One region of the Novosphingobium sp. FG137 genome, then DNA from elsewhere that is predicted to be linked to it. Evidence: predicted binding sites of a transcription regulator. Region 1 holds the regulator's gene; the other holds the start of a gene.

Region 1 (7,272 bases):
CGGCATCGCGCGGCCCGCCTACGTGCCGATCTATGCCGAAGCGATCCGCTGCCTCGGCACGGAACACAGCTTCGTCGTCTCGGGCGATGAAGGCCTCGACGAACTCAGCCTCGCGGGCGGCAACGAACTAGCGCAAGTGAAGGACGGCAATGTCCTCATGCGCCGCGTCAGTGCCTCGGACGCGGGCCTCTCCAGCGCTCCGGTCGATGCCCTGCGCGGCGGCGATCCGGCCTACAACGCCGCCGCCCTGCGCGCGCTCCTGCAAGGCGAACCCGGCCCCTACCGCGACGCCGTGCTCCTCAACGCCGCCGCCGCGCTGATCGTCGCGGGCGAAGCGTCTGATTGGCATGAAGGGGTGGAAGAAGCCGCCGAAGCCATCGACAAGGGGCTGGCCAATGCCCTGCTCAACTGCTGGATCGCGGCGGTGAAGTAAGGGATGGTGTCGCGCAGAGGCGCGGAGAAGGAAGTAAGGGGTTCGCGCAGAGTTCGCAGAGACCGCAAAGAGGCTGCGCGCCGCAGGCATTCATTGCTCTCTTCCAGATAGAACTGGCGACAGCGGCTTCGCCGCAACAAGATATCTCTGCGAACTCTGCGAACTCTGCGCGAACCCAATCCCTTCCTCTTCTCCTCCGCGCCTCTGCGCGTCTGCGCGAAACAATCTTCCCTTGCGCAGCCTCACAACCTACAGCCCAAGCAAATGACCGACACACTCACCAAAATCTGCGACACCAAGCGCGAGGAAGTCGCCGCCCGCAAGGCCGCGTCCACGCTTGCCGATCTCGCCGCCCGCGCCAGCCAGCAAACCGCCCCGCGCGGCTTCGAAGCTGCCCTGCGTGCCCGCGCCGAGTCCGGTTTCGCTCTCATCGCCGAAATCAAGAAGGCCAGTCCCTCCAAGGGCCTGATCCGCGCCGATTTCGATCCCCCCGCCCACGCCCGCGCCTATGAAGCAGGCGGCGCCACCTGCCTTTCGATCCTCACCGATGCGCCCTATTTTCAGGGCCACGAGGATTACCTCATCGCCGCCCGTGCCGCCTGCAATCTGCCGGTGCTGCGCAAGGATTTCATGGTCGATCCGTGGCAATGCGCCGAAGCCCGCGCGATCGGGGCCGATGCCATCCTGATCATCGTTGCTGCGCTCGATGATGGCCAGATGGCCGAAATCGAGGCCGCCGCGCGGGAACATGGCATGGACGTGCTCGTCGAAGTGCACAACGAAGCCGAAATGGAGCGCGCCGCGCGCCTGCAATCGCGCCTGATCGGGGTGAATAACCGCGATCTCAAGCGCTTCGTCACCGATCTCGGCACCACCGCGCGCCTCGCCCCGCTGGCACCCGAAGGCACCTTGCTGGTGGCCGAAAGCGGCATCGGCGGCCACGCGGATGTGCTGACGCTGGCGCAGGCCGGAGCGAAAGCCTTCCTCGTCGGCGAAAGCCTGATGCGCCATGCCGATGTCGCTGCAGCAACCCGCGCGCTGCTGAATGGCTGAGATCAAGAGCGCGCGCGCTCTCAAGCTGTTCTTCGATGGCGGCTGCCGCCCCAACCCCGGCATGATGGAAACCGCCGTCGCGGCGCGCGGACGCATCTGGCACCGCCCGGCCATCGGCCATGGCACCAACGATGAAGCCGAATGGCAGGCCCTGCTCGATGCGCTGGATGTGGCGAGCGGGCTCGGCGCGGCTGACGTCGTGCTCCTCGGCGATTCCGCCATGGTCGTTGCGCAGGCCAGCGGCACGCTGAAGCCCCGCCCTGCCTTCACCCGCTTCCACGCCCACTTTCAGGAGCAGGCCACCCGCTTCACCCGTATCCGCATCCGGCGCATCAACCGCACGCAAAACCTTGCCGGAATCGCTCTCGCTAAGGCTTGGCCCAGATGAAAACCTTGGGATTGATCGGCGGGATGAGCTGGGAAAGCTCCGCCGAATACTACCGCCTGATCAACCAGGGCGTGCGCGATCGGCTCGGCCCCACGGCCTCGGCACGCCTCGTCCTGTGGTCGTTCGATTTCGCCGAGATCGCGGCGCTGCAGGCTGCCGGCCAATGGCGCGCGCTCGATGCTCTGATGGTCGATGCCGCCCGCCGGCTCGAAGCGGCTGGTGCAGAAGCCCTCGTGATCTGCACCAACACGATGCACAAATCGGCGCCCGAAATCGAGGCGGCATGCGCCCTCCCGCTGCTCCATATCGCCGATCCCACGGCAGAGGCGCTAAAGGCCGGCGGCCACACCAGGGTCGCCCTCCTCGGCACCGCCTTCACCATGGAGCAAGCCTTCTACCGCGCCCGGCTCGAAGAGCGGCACGGCCTCGAAGTATTGGTGCCGGAGGCTGAAGACCGCGCCCTCGTCCACCGCGTGATCTACGAGGAACTCGTCGCGGGCCGGATCGAGGAGGCCTCCCGCGAAGCCTATCGCGCCGTGATCGCTCGCCTCGTGGCACGCGGGGCCACTGCGGTGATCCTCGGCTGCACCGAAATCATGCTCCCCGTCGGCCCGGAAGACAGCGCGGTGCCGCTCTTCGATACGACCCGCCTGCACGCCGAAGCCGCTGTCGCGCTGGCTCTGGGCTGACGGCGCGCTATCAGCATTGCCATCTGTCCTACAGCCAAGCCTTGTGGCATCACGCAGCCATGAAACCGCGCATTTCCTTGGTGCTTGAGCCACTTTTCCGCCCCGAAGACCCCGCCCTCGCGTTCTCGCTCAGGACTGTGTCAACTGTGTCAACTTTGTTGGATTTCAGGGCATGAGCGAGCTTACCCACCTCGATTCGCAAGGCCGCGCCCGCATGGTCGATGTCGGCGGCAAGGCCGAGACGCAGCGCGTCGCCGTCGCCAAGGGCCGAATCCGCATGAATGCAGCCACGCTCGCCGCGCTGCGTGATGGCACCACGCCCAAGGGCGATGTCCTCGCCGTCGCCCGCATCGCCGGGATCATGGCGGCCAAGCGCACGGCCGAGCTGATCCCGCTGTGCCACCCGCTGGCGCTCGATGCCGTCAGCGTCGAATTTGCTTTCGTGGAGGACGGCGTCGAGGCCCGCGCCACCGCCTCGCTCACCGGCCGCACCGGGGTCGAGATGGAAGCCCTCACCGCCGTCTCGGTCGCGCTCCTCACCGTCTACGACATGGCGAAAGCCATCGACAAGGGCATGGTGATCGACGGTGTGCGCCTGATCGAAAAGCGCGGCGGCAAATCCGGCGATTGGCGCGCGCCGTGAGCCAACCGCAGGCACCGGCTCGCCCCAACCCGCCCCTTGCGCTTGAGGAAGCGCAGCGCCGCCTGATGGCCCTCGCCCCCGCGCTCCCTATCGAGCACCGCGCCACCGCCGATTGCCTCGGCTTCCATCTTGCCGAGCCGCTCGCAGCGCTGCGCACGCAGCCCGCTGCCGATGTTTCCGCGATGGACGGCTACGCCCTGCGCGCCGCCGATCTCCCCGGTCCCTGGCGCGTGATCGGCGAAAGTGCCGCTGGCCGGCCCTTCGCGGGCACTGTCGGCCCGAGCGAGGCCGCGCTCATCAGCACCGGCGCGCTTGTCCCCGCCGGCGCGGACATGGTGCTCATCCAGGAAGATGCATCGCGCGAGGGCGATACGCTCACCCTCACCGGCACGCCGCCCGAGCCGCCTTCCCGCCATATCCGCCCCGTCGGCATGGATTTCCGCACCGGTGATGTGCTGATGGCCCCCGGCACGAAGATCGGCGCCGCGCAGATCGCATTGGCGCTCACCGCAGGCCACGCCCACTTGCCCGTGCGCCGCCAACTCCATCTCGCGGTGATCGATGGCGGCGACGAACTTGCCGCACCCGGCGCCGAGCTTGCCGACCACCAGCTTCCGGCCAGCAACAGCGCCATGCTCGCCGCGCTTGCCACCCAGCCCGCTGTGCGGATCACCCGGATCGGCCCGGTACCAGACCGGCTCGAGGCGCTGAAAGCCGCGTTCGACGCCGCGCGCGATGCGGACGTCATCGTAACCAGCGGCGGCGCTTCGGTCGGCGATCACGATCTCGTCCGCCCCGCGCTTGCCGAACTCGGCGCAGAGCTTGCCTTCTGGCGCGTCGCGATCAAGCCCGGCAAACCGCTGCTGATCGCGACGCGCGGGACGCAGGTCATCCTCGGCCTGCCGGGCAACCCCGCCGCGGCCTTCGTCACCGGTTTCCTCTTCCTCCTCCCTGTCATCCGCGCCGCGCTGGGGGCTGCCGATGCAATGCCGCGCCCCATCCCCGCCGCGCTCAAGGAAGCCATGCCCGCAGGCGGCAGCCGCATGGAATTCCTGCGCGCCGTGTGGGACGCGGGCGAAGTCTCGCTCGACGGACTGCAGGATTCCGGCGCGCTGTCATCGCTTGCCCGCGCCAACGCCCTCGTTGTGCGCCCGGCGAACGAACCCGAAACACCTGCAGGTCAGTTTGTTCCTGTATACCTGCTGTAAATGCACGGAATTGCTTGACGACCTCTTTTTCGTTGCTTATTCGTTCCGCATTCGTTCACTAGATGGGAGTGCGCACGGATGCTCACGCGCAAGCAGCATGAACTGCTGACCTTTATTCAGACCCGCCTTGAGGCAACCGGCATCTCCCCCTCGTTCGAGGAAATGAAGGAAGCGCTCGATCTCAAGTCGAAGTCGGGCGTACACCGGCTTATCTCGGCGTTGGAAGAACGCGGCTTCATCCGCCGCCTGCCCAACCGCGCCCGCGCCCTCGAAGTGATCCGCGAAAGCGATGCGGGCGGCGCCAAGCCCGCGCAGCGCGCCACGGCGAGCACGACCGCCGCGCTCGCCCCGCTGCGCAGCCCTGCCCCCGCGCGCGAACCCGCCAACGATGTGATCGAGATCCCGCTGCACGGCCGCATCGCCGCAGGCGTCCCGATCGAGGCGATGGAAGGCACGTCGATGCTCCCCGTTCCTGCCGCACTGCTCGGCTCGGGTGAGCACTATGCGCTCGAAGTTTCGGGCGACTCCATGGTCGAAGCCGGTATCCTTGATGGCGACTATGCGCTCGTGCGCCGCACCGATACCGCGCGCGATGGCGAGATTGTCGTCGCGCTGGTGCGGGGGGAAGAGGCAACGCTCAAGTACCTGCGGCGCGAACGCGGCATGGTCCGCCTCGATCCCGCCAATGCGGCCTATGATCCGCAGTTCTACCAGCCACACGAAGTGCAGGTTCAGGGCAAGCTTGCGGGGCTCCTCCGCCGCTATCACTGAGTGGACGCAGGGTCCGGCCCTCCGGTAGCAACCGGGGCCGGACCTTTCCCCTTCCCCCTTGGCTGCCAAGGGGGAAGACGGTGGAACCAGCCGTGATCGCCTTGGGTTTCAGCGACCGTGCGCACCCGGCCCGATACGAGATCGATGGCCAGCCCGCCCGTCTGGCCCAGCAGCGCCCGATCAGCCTTCAGCAGCCGCGGCTTGCAGGCGCTTGGCAGGCGGCGATCCGCCACCACGATATCGGCCCGCGCGCAGGCCGCCGCGAGCACCGGGATCGCCACCAGGTCCTTGCCCCGCGCCATCAGCAGATCAAACCGCCGTCCACCCCGCACCAGCGAGACAGCACAGAAATCCGGGTTGCACCGCGCGCCCTTCCAGTCCTCCAGCGCCACCGCGTCGCCCGTCATTCCCGCGTTTTCCAGCAGCGCCGTGCGGGTATAGCTCTCCTCACGCACCGCGCGCAGCACAAGCAGGTCCGGCCCCTCACCAGTGATCCCCACATGGTGCCCATCACCTGAAACCAGCACATCCGGCGTGCGCGTCAACATCAGCGCCAGCACCCCCAGCGCGATCGGCACGAAGCCCCAGAGACGCACTCGCCCGCTCCACAACGCGATCCACAGCAACCCGCCGACGAACAGCGCGAATGTTGCGCCGCTCATCCCCGGCATCATCGTCACCGCACCCGGCTGGCCCGCCACCAGATGCGCGAGCCACAGCAGCAGTTCGAGCGACTTGCCCACCGCCCACCACGCCGGCGCGCCCAGCCCGACAAGGTCGAGCGCCAATGCCAGTGCGATGAGCGGCATCGTGAGCACTGTCGTGAGCGGGATCGCGATCACGTTGGCCGCCGCGCCGTAGAGGCCGGCGCGGTGGAAGTGGAACAGGCTGATCGGCATCAGCGACAGCTCGATCACCAGCCCCGTCATCAGCAGCATCGCCAGATTCCGTCCCAGCCGCGCGACCCGCCCCTCATGGCTGTGCGAGAGAAACGCCTTGGCAGGGGCAGACGTGCTGAACGCCACGATCGCGATCACCGAGGCGAAGCTCATCTGGAAGCTCGGCCCCAGCACAGCTTCAGGCCAGAGCAGCATGACAATCAGCGCCGCGGTCGCGAGCAGCCGCAGCGACAGCGGATCGCGCCCCAGCGCCAGCGCAGTCAGCACCAGCAGCGAACCTGCGACCGACCGCACCGTCGGCACTTCGGCGCCGGTCAACAGCGTGTAGAACAAGCCGACCCCCGCGCCGACACCTGCCGCCAGCAGCGGCAGACGCACGCGCAGGGCAATGAACGGGAACAGCGCGAGCAGCCGGATCGTGAGGAAATAGGCGCCGGCGATCACCGCGCTCACGTGCAGGCCGCTGATCGAAAGCAAGTGCGTGAGGCCCGCATCGCGCATCGCCTCCTCATCATCCTGCGCAATCGCGCCGCGGTCACCGCTGGCGAAGGCCGCCGCGATCGTGCCCGGCGAACCCGCGAGCTGCGTGCGGACATGGTCGGCCAGCCGCTGCTGCCAACGCCGCAGCGACCAGCCCTCCTGCGCGGGCGCGACGATGGTAACCGATCCGATGACGCTGCCGGTGGCGGCCAAGCCCTGAAACCACGCGGCGCGGGCAAAATCGTAGGAGCCCGGCAGCATCGGCGGCGCGGGCGGCATCAGCCGGGCGCGCAGGCGGACCTCGGCGCCTTCGACAAGGCCGGGCTGGTCATTCTCGTCCGGCAGGTTGAGCCGCACCTGCAACGGCTCGGCATGGCCTTCCACCCGCGCTCTTATCAGCAGGCGCACCCGGTCGCGCGCGCCTTCCACCTGCCGGTCGATCACGCGGCCCTCGATCATCACGACTTCGGGCCGAGCAATGCCCGCCTCACCCACCAGCACCGACTTGGCCCAGATCACCGCACAGCCCGCCGCCAGCATCAGCGCCATGCCGATCAATGCGGAGCGCAAGTGACCAAGATCGCCTTCCGAATCGATCAGCAACCCGCCCGCTACCGCCGCACCGCACAATGCGAGGAAGCCCGCCCATTGCCAGGGCCCCGCGAAGACGGCCCAGCAAGCGATTCCAATGCCGAAGCCCACCGCCAG
Region 2 (7,272 bases), on a different contig from region 1:
GGCTGGGTGAGGGCGCGGTGATCCTCAGCCTCAAGGATTCATCCGAAGAGACCCGCCTCAAACGCGAGATCGCGCAGGCGACCAAGATGCAGGCGGTGGGCCAGCTGGCGGGCGGCGTCGCGCATGATTTCAACAACGTGCTGACCGCGATCATCGGCTACTGCGATCTCATGCTGATGCGCCATACGCCGGGCGACAGCGACTATGACGATATCCAGCAGATCCGCGCCAATTCCAACCGCGCGGCAAGCCTCACGCGCCAATTGCTAGCCTTCTCGCGCCAGCAGACGCTGCGCCCCGAGGTGCTGCAACTGCCGGATGTGGTCGCGGAAGTCTCCACGCTGCTCAAGCGTCTGTTGGGCGAAAAGATACTTCTCGAGGTCACGCACGATCGGGGCCTCGGCCTCGTCCGCGCGGACCCGGTGCAGCTTGAGCAGGTGCTCCTCAACCTCGCGGTCAATGCGCGAGATGCCATGACCGGCAACGGCGCGCCAGGCGGCATTCCGGCAACCAAGGGCGGCGGTGTGCTGCGGCTCAAGACGAAGAAGGTGACCGCCGCCGACGTGCGCGCGATGAAGAGCGAAATCCTCCCCATCGGCGACTATACCGCGCTGATCGTGGAGGACACCGGTCACGGTATTCCTCCCGCGCAGATCGGCAAGATCTTCGAGCCGTTCTTCACCACCAAGGAGAAGGGCAAGGGCACCGGGCTCGGCCTTTCGACAGTCTACGGTATCGTCAAGCAATCGGGCGGCTTCATCTTTGCCGATAGCGAAGTGGGCAGGGGGACGCGCTTCTCGATCTATCTGCCTGTCCACGTGCCCGATGCGGCAGATGTGGCCGAAGCGGCGGCAGCCGCCACGGCGGCCAGGCTGCCGGCACCGCGCAAGCAATGGTCGGGCGGCGGGCGCGTGCTGCTGGTCGAGGACGAGGACACCGTGCGCGCCGTGGCCGAACGCGCGCTGGTGCGGCAGGGTTATGAAGTGACGACAGCCAGCGACGGCGAGGACGGCCTCGAAGCGCTGGGCCGCATGATCGCGGCGGGCGAGGAATTCGATCTCGTTCTCTCGGACGTGGTGATGCCGAGCATGGACGGCCCCGCCATGGCGCGCGAAATTCGGGCGTTGCGGCCCGAACTGCCGGTGTTGTTCATGTCGGGCTATGCCGAGGAGCAACTGCGGCGCGAGATCGACATTCCCAACATGTATTTCCTCGCTAAGCCGTTCAGCGTGGCGCAGATCTGCACGGCGGTGGAAGATGTGTTGAAGGCGCGCTGAGGCGGATCAGGGCGCCGCGTCGAACGTCGGGATCGGCTGGTCCTTCCACGCTTTCGCCACCACCGCGAGATTGTTGGCGTGGGCATCGCGATAGGGCCACCACAGGCTGACATCGCCGCGCTTGATTGCATCGCCGACGAAGCTGACGAGCGGCTGCTTCTGGAAATCGGCGTCATGCGAATGCTCGACCAGTGTGCGGATATAGGCGCGCGTCGCATCGATCAGGCCGAGGCCATAGCCGCCCGCGGCGATCACCGCCGGATTGCCGTGGTTGGGCAGGATCTTCGTGAAGCCCCAGCCGCGCATTGCGCCCAGCGCCTTGTATTGCTGCGGGATCGATTGTGGTTCGGCGATGAAGGTGGCGGTGTCTTCCAGCGTATCACCGGCAAGGAGCAGCTTATCGTCCGGCAGTTCGATCACGAGACCATCGGCGGAGTGGATCGCGACGGGGTGGAGTTCGGCCCGCACACTGCCGATCACCAGCGTCACCACGCTGCCTGGCGCGATCCCGATGTTGGGCAGGATCAGCGGGCGGATCGCCGGGGGGCCTTCCTCGGTGCCGGACTCGATCGCGGCGCGCTTTTCGGTCAGTTTCACCCGGGTCGCTTCGGTCGCGAAGCGCATGCTGTCGGCATAGACTGTGTTGCCGCCGATGTGATCGAGGTGCCAGTGGCTGGTGGCGAGGATAAAGCGGCGCACCCCGGCCTTGGTCAGCCAATCGCGCACCCACCTCGCTGAAGCGGGATCGGTGAAGGTATCGTAGACCAGCGCGGTGTCGCCATCATGGACCGCGTAAGTCGCGACACCGACGAAGATCGCGCCGAGATCGGGCCACTGGCGTGGGCCGGGCGGGACCGAGGCTTCGTCCGGCCGCCCCTGGTAGAACGCGGTCAGGTGATCGTTGATCGGAATGGCGCGGACGGCATGGGCGGCGTCCTCAGCAGCAGCTGGAGCGGCGAGCGCATGGCTGGATGCGGCAAGTGCGAAGGATAGCAAGCACTTCATTGAATCTTCCCCCGCCAGGCGGCTCCACCGCCAGTTGTGCAATGCAGCAGAACTTAATGCCGGTCTGCGGCCTGTCAATCGGGTGGCCGGCCTGGCAAGTAGGAGCCGCCTGCACGCGCCAGCTAATGCTTTCGCGCGGTACCGAACGGGATCGGGTCCGTCCGAATCGGCGATCCCCAATAAATTTTTGCACCGTTTCTGCAGGATCTGCCCTAGAGTCGGGTTGGAACTGCGCTCAAAAGTGGAAATTCCTTAGGAATATCCGCAATGTGCGGGCAGTTACCGCCAATCTTGCGCGGAATTTCGTTCCCCCCTTGTTCCATTAGAACAAACTGGGTACAAGGCTGGTGTTGACGGTTCATGTCAGCCATCTCTAGCAAGGGGAAGCAAGCCATGGCGGCGCAGTTGAAGCTTATCCAGGAAGGCAAAGACAAGGACATGGATCGTCAGAAAGCGCTCGATGCAGCGCTCGCACAGATCGACAAGGCATTCGGCAAGGGCTCGGCCATGCGGCTGGGCTCGAAACAGACCATGCAGGTCGAGGCGATCTCGACCGGTTCGCTCGGGCTCGACATCGCACTCGGCGTTGGCGGGCTGCCGCGTGGCCGCGTGATCGAGGTCTATGGGCCGGAAAGCTCGGGCAAGACGACGCTGGCGCTCCACGTGATCGCTGAGGCACAGAAGGGCGGCGGCACTGCGGCTTTCGTCGATGCCGAGCACGCGCTTGATCCGGTCTACGCCAGGAAGCTGGGCGTCAACATCGACGAACTGATCGTCTCGCAGCCCGATACGGGCGAACAGGCGCTGGAGATCGTCGATACGCTGGTGCGTTCGAACGCGATCGATGTGCTGGTGGTCGATTCGGTCGCCGCGCTGGTGCCCCGCGCCGAAATCGAAGGCGAGATGGGTGACAGCCACGTCGGCCTCCAGGCGCGCCTCATGTCGCAGAGCCTGCGCAAGTTGACCGGCTCGATCAGCCGCTCGCGCTGCATGGTGATCTTCATCAACCAGCTGCGCATGAAGATCGGCGTGATGTACGGCAATCCGGAGACGACGACGGGCGGCAACGCGCTCAAGTTCTACGCCTCGGTCCGCCTCGACATCCGCCGCACCGGCCAGATCAAGGACCGCGACGATATCGTCGGCAATGCCACTCGCGTGAAGGTCGTCAAGAACAAGGTCGCCCCGCCGTTCAAGCAGGTCGAGTTCGACATCATGTACGGCGAGGGCATTTCGAAGATTGGCGAGATTCTCGATCTCGGCGTCAAGGCCGGGATCGTCGAGAAGTCGGGCGCATGGTTCAGCTACGATTCGATCCGCATCGGGCAGGGCCGCGAGAACGCCAAGACGTATCTGCGCGAACACAAGGAGCTTTGCGACAAGTTGGAAGCCGCGATCCGCGGCCAGACCGACAAGGTCGCCGAAGGGCTGATGGTGGGTCCGGACGCGGACGACGACATCTGATCCTTCAGGCGGCGGGGGGCACCCCCATTCCCCCGCACCCCGCCGCCAGTCCAAAGACCGGCGCGTTCCCGGGAAGGAACGCGCCGGTTTTTGTTTGGGTGAGGGAAGGCCTTGCCACGGATGCCAAGCGCGGCGTCCTTCCAGCCCAAGCGCGGCTTCCTTCCAGCCCAAGCGCGCCTTGCTTCAAGCCAGGTCAGCCTTACGCTCACCAGACACTTTCGCGCCTCGGCGAAAACACCTAGCGTCGGCGCAACCACCGGCACCGGCCGGAACCCTCGGAAAGGAAGCCTTATGTCGATCATCCTCCACCACCTCAACAACAGCCGTTCGCAGCGCATTCTCTGGATGCTGGAGGAACTGGGTGTTCCCTATGAACTCAAGGTCTATCAGCGTGATGCGGAGACCAATCTTGCTCCTGCGGAATTGAAGGCCGTGCACCCGCTCGGCAAGTCGCCGCTGCTTGAGGTCGATGGCCGGGTGATCGAGGAATCAGGCGCAATCGTGCAGTACCTGTGCGACACCTACGGCGAAGGCAAATGGCAGCCCACGCCCGGTACTGACGACGCGCTGCGGCATAACGAACTGATGCACTTCGCCGAGGGCTCGGCCATGACGCCGATCCTCCTCAACCTCTATGTTTCGCGGCTCGGCGAAGCAGGGGCGCCGCTGCGGCCGCGCATCGACGAGCAGCTTGCGGCACATTTCGGCTACCTTGAGCAGATCCTGCGGCCCTCCGGCCATTTCATCGGTGATGACTGGACCGGTGCGGACGTGATGCTCAGCTTCCCCGCCGAAGTCGTTGTCATGCAGGGCATGGGTGAGGCCTATCCGAAGCTTGCTGCCTTCGTCGCGGCGATCCATGCGCGCCCGGCCTGGCAGGCGGCGCGCGCCAAGGGCGGCCCCTATTTCGCGACCTGACCCGGATTGCCGCTTTAACGCTTGCCGGGTGGCGCACCGGCGCATAGCCTGCATGGCATGACGGGTGCGCAAGAGTGGCAGGGCCGGGTCGGCCAGAATTGGGCGGCGGAGTGGGAGCGGACCGACCGCAGCTTTGCCGCGCTCACGCCCTATCTTCTGGCGGCCATTGCGGCCGAACCCGGCAAGCGGGTGATCGATGTGGGCTGCGGCGCGGGCGAGCTTTCGATCGCGGTTGCAACAGCGCGCGCCGATGCGCAGGTTACCGGGGTAGACATCTCCAGTGAACTGATCGAGGCCGCGCGGCAACGCGCTGCGGGGCTGGCCAACCTCGTATTCACCGTGGCGGACGCTTCGGTCTGGCTGGCGGACGGTGCGGCACCCGAACTCTATATCTCGCGCCACGGGGTGATGTTCTTCACCGATCCGCCCGCGGCCTTCGCCCATATGTCGGCCAGGGCCGCGCCGGGTGCGCGCATGGTGTTTTCCTGCTTCCGCCCTGCCGCAGAGAACCCCTGGGCGCTGGAGATCGCGCGGTTGCTGCCGCCTGCAAAGCCTGCGCCTGCGGTCGATTTTCCGCCCGGTCCCTTTGCCTTTGCCGATCCCGATCACGCGCGGCGCTGCCTCAAGGGCTGGCGCGACATCCGGTTCGAGCCGCTTGATTTTGCTTATGTCGCGGGATCGGGCACCAACCCGGTCGCGGACGCGCTCTCGTTCTTCAGCCGGATCGGCCCCGCTGCGGCCGCGATCCGCACCTTGCCCGATCAGCAGCGCGCGGCCTTCGAACGGGCGCTGCTGGAGCTTGTCCAGTCGCGCCATGTCGGCGGGCGGGTGTGTTTTCCGGCGGCGGCCTGGCTGGTTACGGCGACAGCCGACAACCAGTGAAGGCCTGCGACATGGGGACAAGCGCACGGCATTAGCTGAAACGTGCTTGTTCCGCGCCGAGCGCTCGCCTAATCGGCTTGTCATGACTTCGACGAACGAAATCCGCCGGTCCTTCCTCGACTACTTCGGCTCCGCCGGGCACGAGATCGTGCCTTCCGCACCGCTCGTACCGTATAACGATCCGACGCTGATGTTTACCAATGCGGGCATGGTCCCGTTCAAGAACGTCTTCACCGGGCTCGAGACGCGAGCGACCAAGCGGGCGACGTCTTCGCAGAAGTGCGTGCGCGCCGGCGGCAAGCACAACGATCTCGACAATGTGGGCTACACCGCACGGCACCACACGTTCTTCGAGATGCTGGGCAATTTCTCGTTCGGCGACTACTTCAAGGATCAGGCGATCACCCACGCCTGGACCCTGCTGACGCGCGAGTGGGGCCTGCCCAAGGACAAGCTGCTCGTCACGGTCTACCACACCGATGACGAAGCGTTCGACCTGTGGAAGAAGATCGCGGGGCTTTCGGACGACCGCATCATCCGCATCCCGACGTCGGATAATTTCTGGTCGATGGGCGATACGGGGCCGTGCGGGCCGTGCTCGGAAATCTTCTACGATCACGGCGATCACATCTTCGGCGGCCCTCCGGGTTCGCCGGATGAGGACGGCGACCGCTTCATCGAGATCTGGAATCTCGTGTTCATGCAGTTCGAGCAGGCCGCCGATGGCACCCGCTCGAACCTGCCGAGCCCGAGCATCGACACCGGCATGGGCATCGAGCGCATTGCCGCGGTGATGCAGGGCGAGCACGACAACTACGACACCGACACGTTCCGCGCGCTCATCGCGGCTTCGGAAAGCCTGACGGGCACCAAGGCCGAGGGCGCCAGCCGCGCGAGCCACCGCGTGATTGCGGACCACCTCCGTTCATCGAGCTTCCTGCTGGCAGACGGGGTGCTGCCGAGCAACGAGGGCCGCGGCTATGTGCTGCGCCGGATCATGCGCCGCGCCATGCGCCATGCGCATCTGCTGGGTGCGAAGGAACCGCTCATGCACCGTCTGGTGGGTTCGCTGGTGACCGAGATGGGCCAGGCGTTCCCCGAGCTTGGCCGTGCGCAGCCGCTGGTGGAAGAGACGCTGCTGCGCGAGGAAGTGCAGTTCCGCCGCACGCTGGCGAACGGGCTCAAGCTGCTCGACGAGGAAGCAGGCGATCTGGGCGAGGGCGACAGCCTGCCCGGCGCGACCGCGTTCAAGCTCTATGACACCTTCGGCTTCCCCTATGACCTGACCGAAGACGCGCTGCGCGCGCGCGGGGTGAGCGTGGACCGCGCCGGGTTCGAGGCGGCCATGGCGCAGCAGAAGGCGGCGGCCCGCGCGGCCTGGAAGGGCAGCGGGCAGACCGCCGACAGCGAAGTGTGGTTCGACATTGCCGAGCGTGAAGGCGCGACCGAGTTCACCGGCTATACCGCCAACATCGGCGAAGGTGTGGTCGTTGCTCTGGTGAAGGACGGCAAGGAAGTTGCCGAGGCGGAGGCGGGCGAAACCATCACCGTCATCACCAACCAGACGCCGTTCTATGCCGAAAGCGGCGGCCAGATGGGTGATGCCGGCACGATCAGCACCAATGAAGGCCTGCGCATTGCAGTGAACGATACGTCCAAGCCGCTGGGGCGCCTGCATGCGCATCAGGGCATGGTCGAGGCTGGTTCGATCAAGGTGGGCGATGCG

What was found. The regulator LexA, encoded in region 1, represses DNA repair genes until DNA is damaged. The targets are predictions, from matches to a motif close to GTTCCNCNCTTGTTCT.
Region 2: recA (recombinase RecA) is a predicted target of LexA. The motif match lies at 2,588-2,603, and genes of this name have one in related genera.

What each region holds. Positions count from the first base shown of each region.
Region 1 covers NZ_JBMDKN010000005.1:432,213-439,484, forward strand. Annotated here, with positions in the region: gene trpD (anthranilate phosphoribosyltransferase) at 1-433, shown strand, start outside; gene trpC (indole-3-glycerol phosphate synthase TrpC) at 698-1,486, shown strand; gene ACODS2_RS16620 (ribonuclease HI) at 1,479-1,874, shown strand; gene ACODS2_RS16625 (aspartate/glutamate racemase family protein) at 1,871-2,563, shown strand; gene moaC (cyclic pyranopterin monophosphate synthase MoaC) at 2,736-3,206, shown strand; gene ACODS2_RS16635 (molybdopterin molybdotransferase MoeA) at 3,203-4,414, shown strand; gene lexA (transcriptional repressor LexA) at 4,493-5,185, shown strand; gene ACODS2_RS16645 (ComEC/Rec2 family competence protein) at 5,179-7,272, opposite strand, start outside.
Region 2 covers NZ_JBMDKN010000003.1:199,121-206,392, forward strand. Annotated here, with positions in the region: gene ACODS2_RS10520 (hybrid sensor histidine kinase/response regulator) at 1-1,277, shown strand, start outside; gene ACODS2_RS10525 (MBL fold metallo-hydrolase) at 1,284-2,282, opposite strand; gene recA (recombinase RecA) at 2,676-3,746, shown strand; gene ACODS2_RS10535 (glutathione S-transferase family protein) at 4,038-4,664, shown strand; gene ACODS2_RS10540 (class I SAM-dependent methyltransferase) at 4,722-5,546, shown strand; gene alaS (alanine--tRNA ligase) at 5,629-7,272, shown strand, end outside.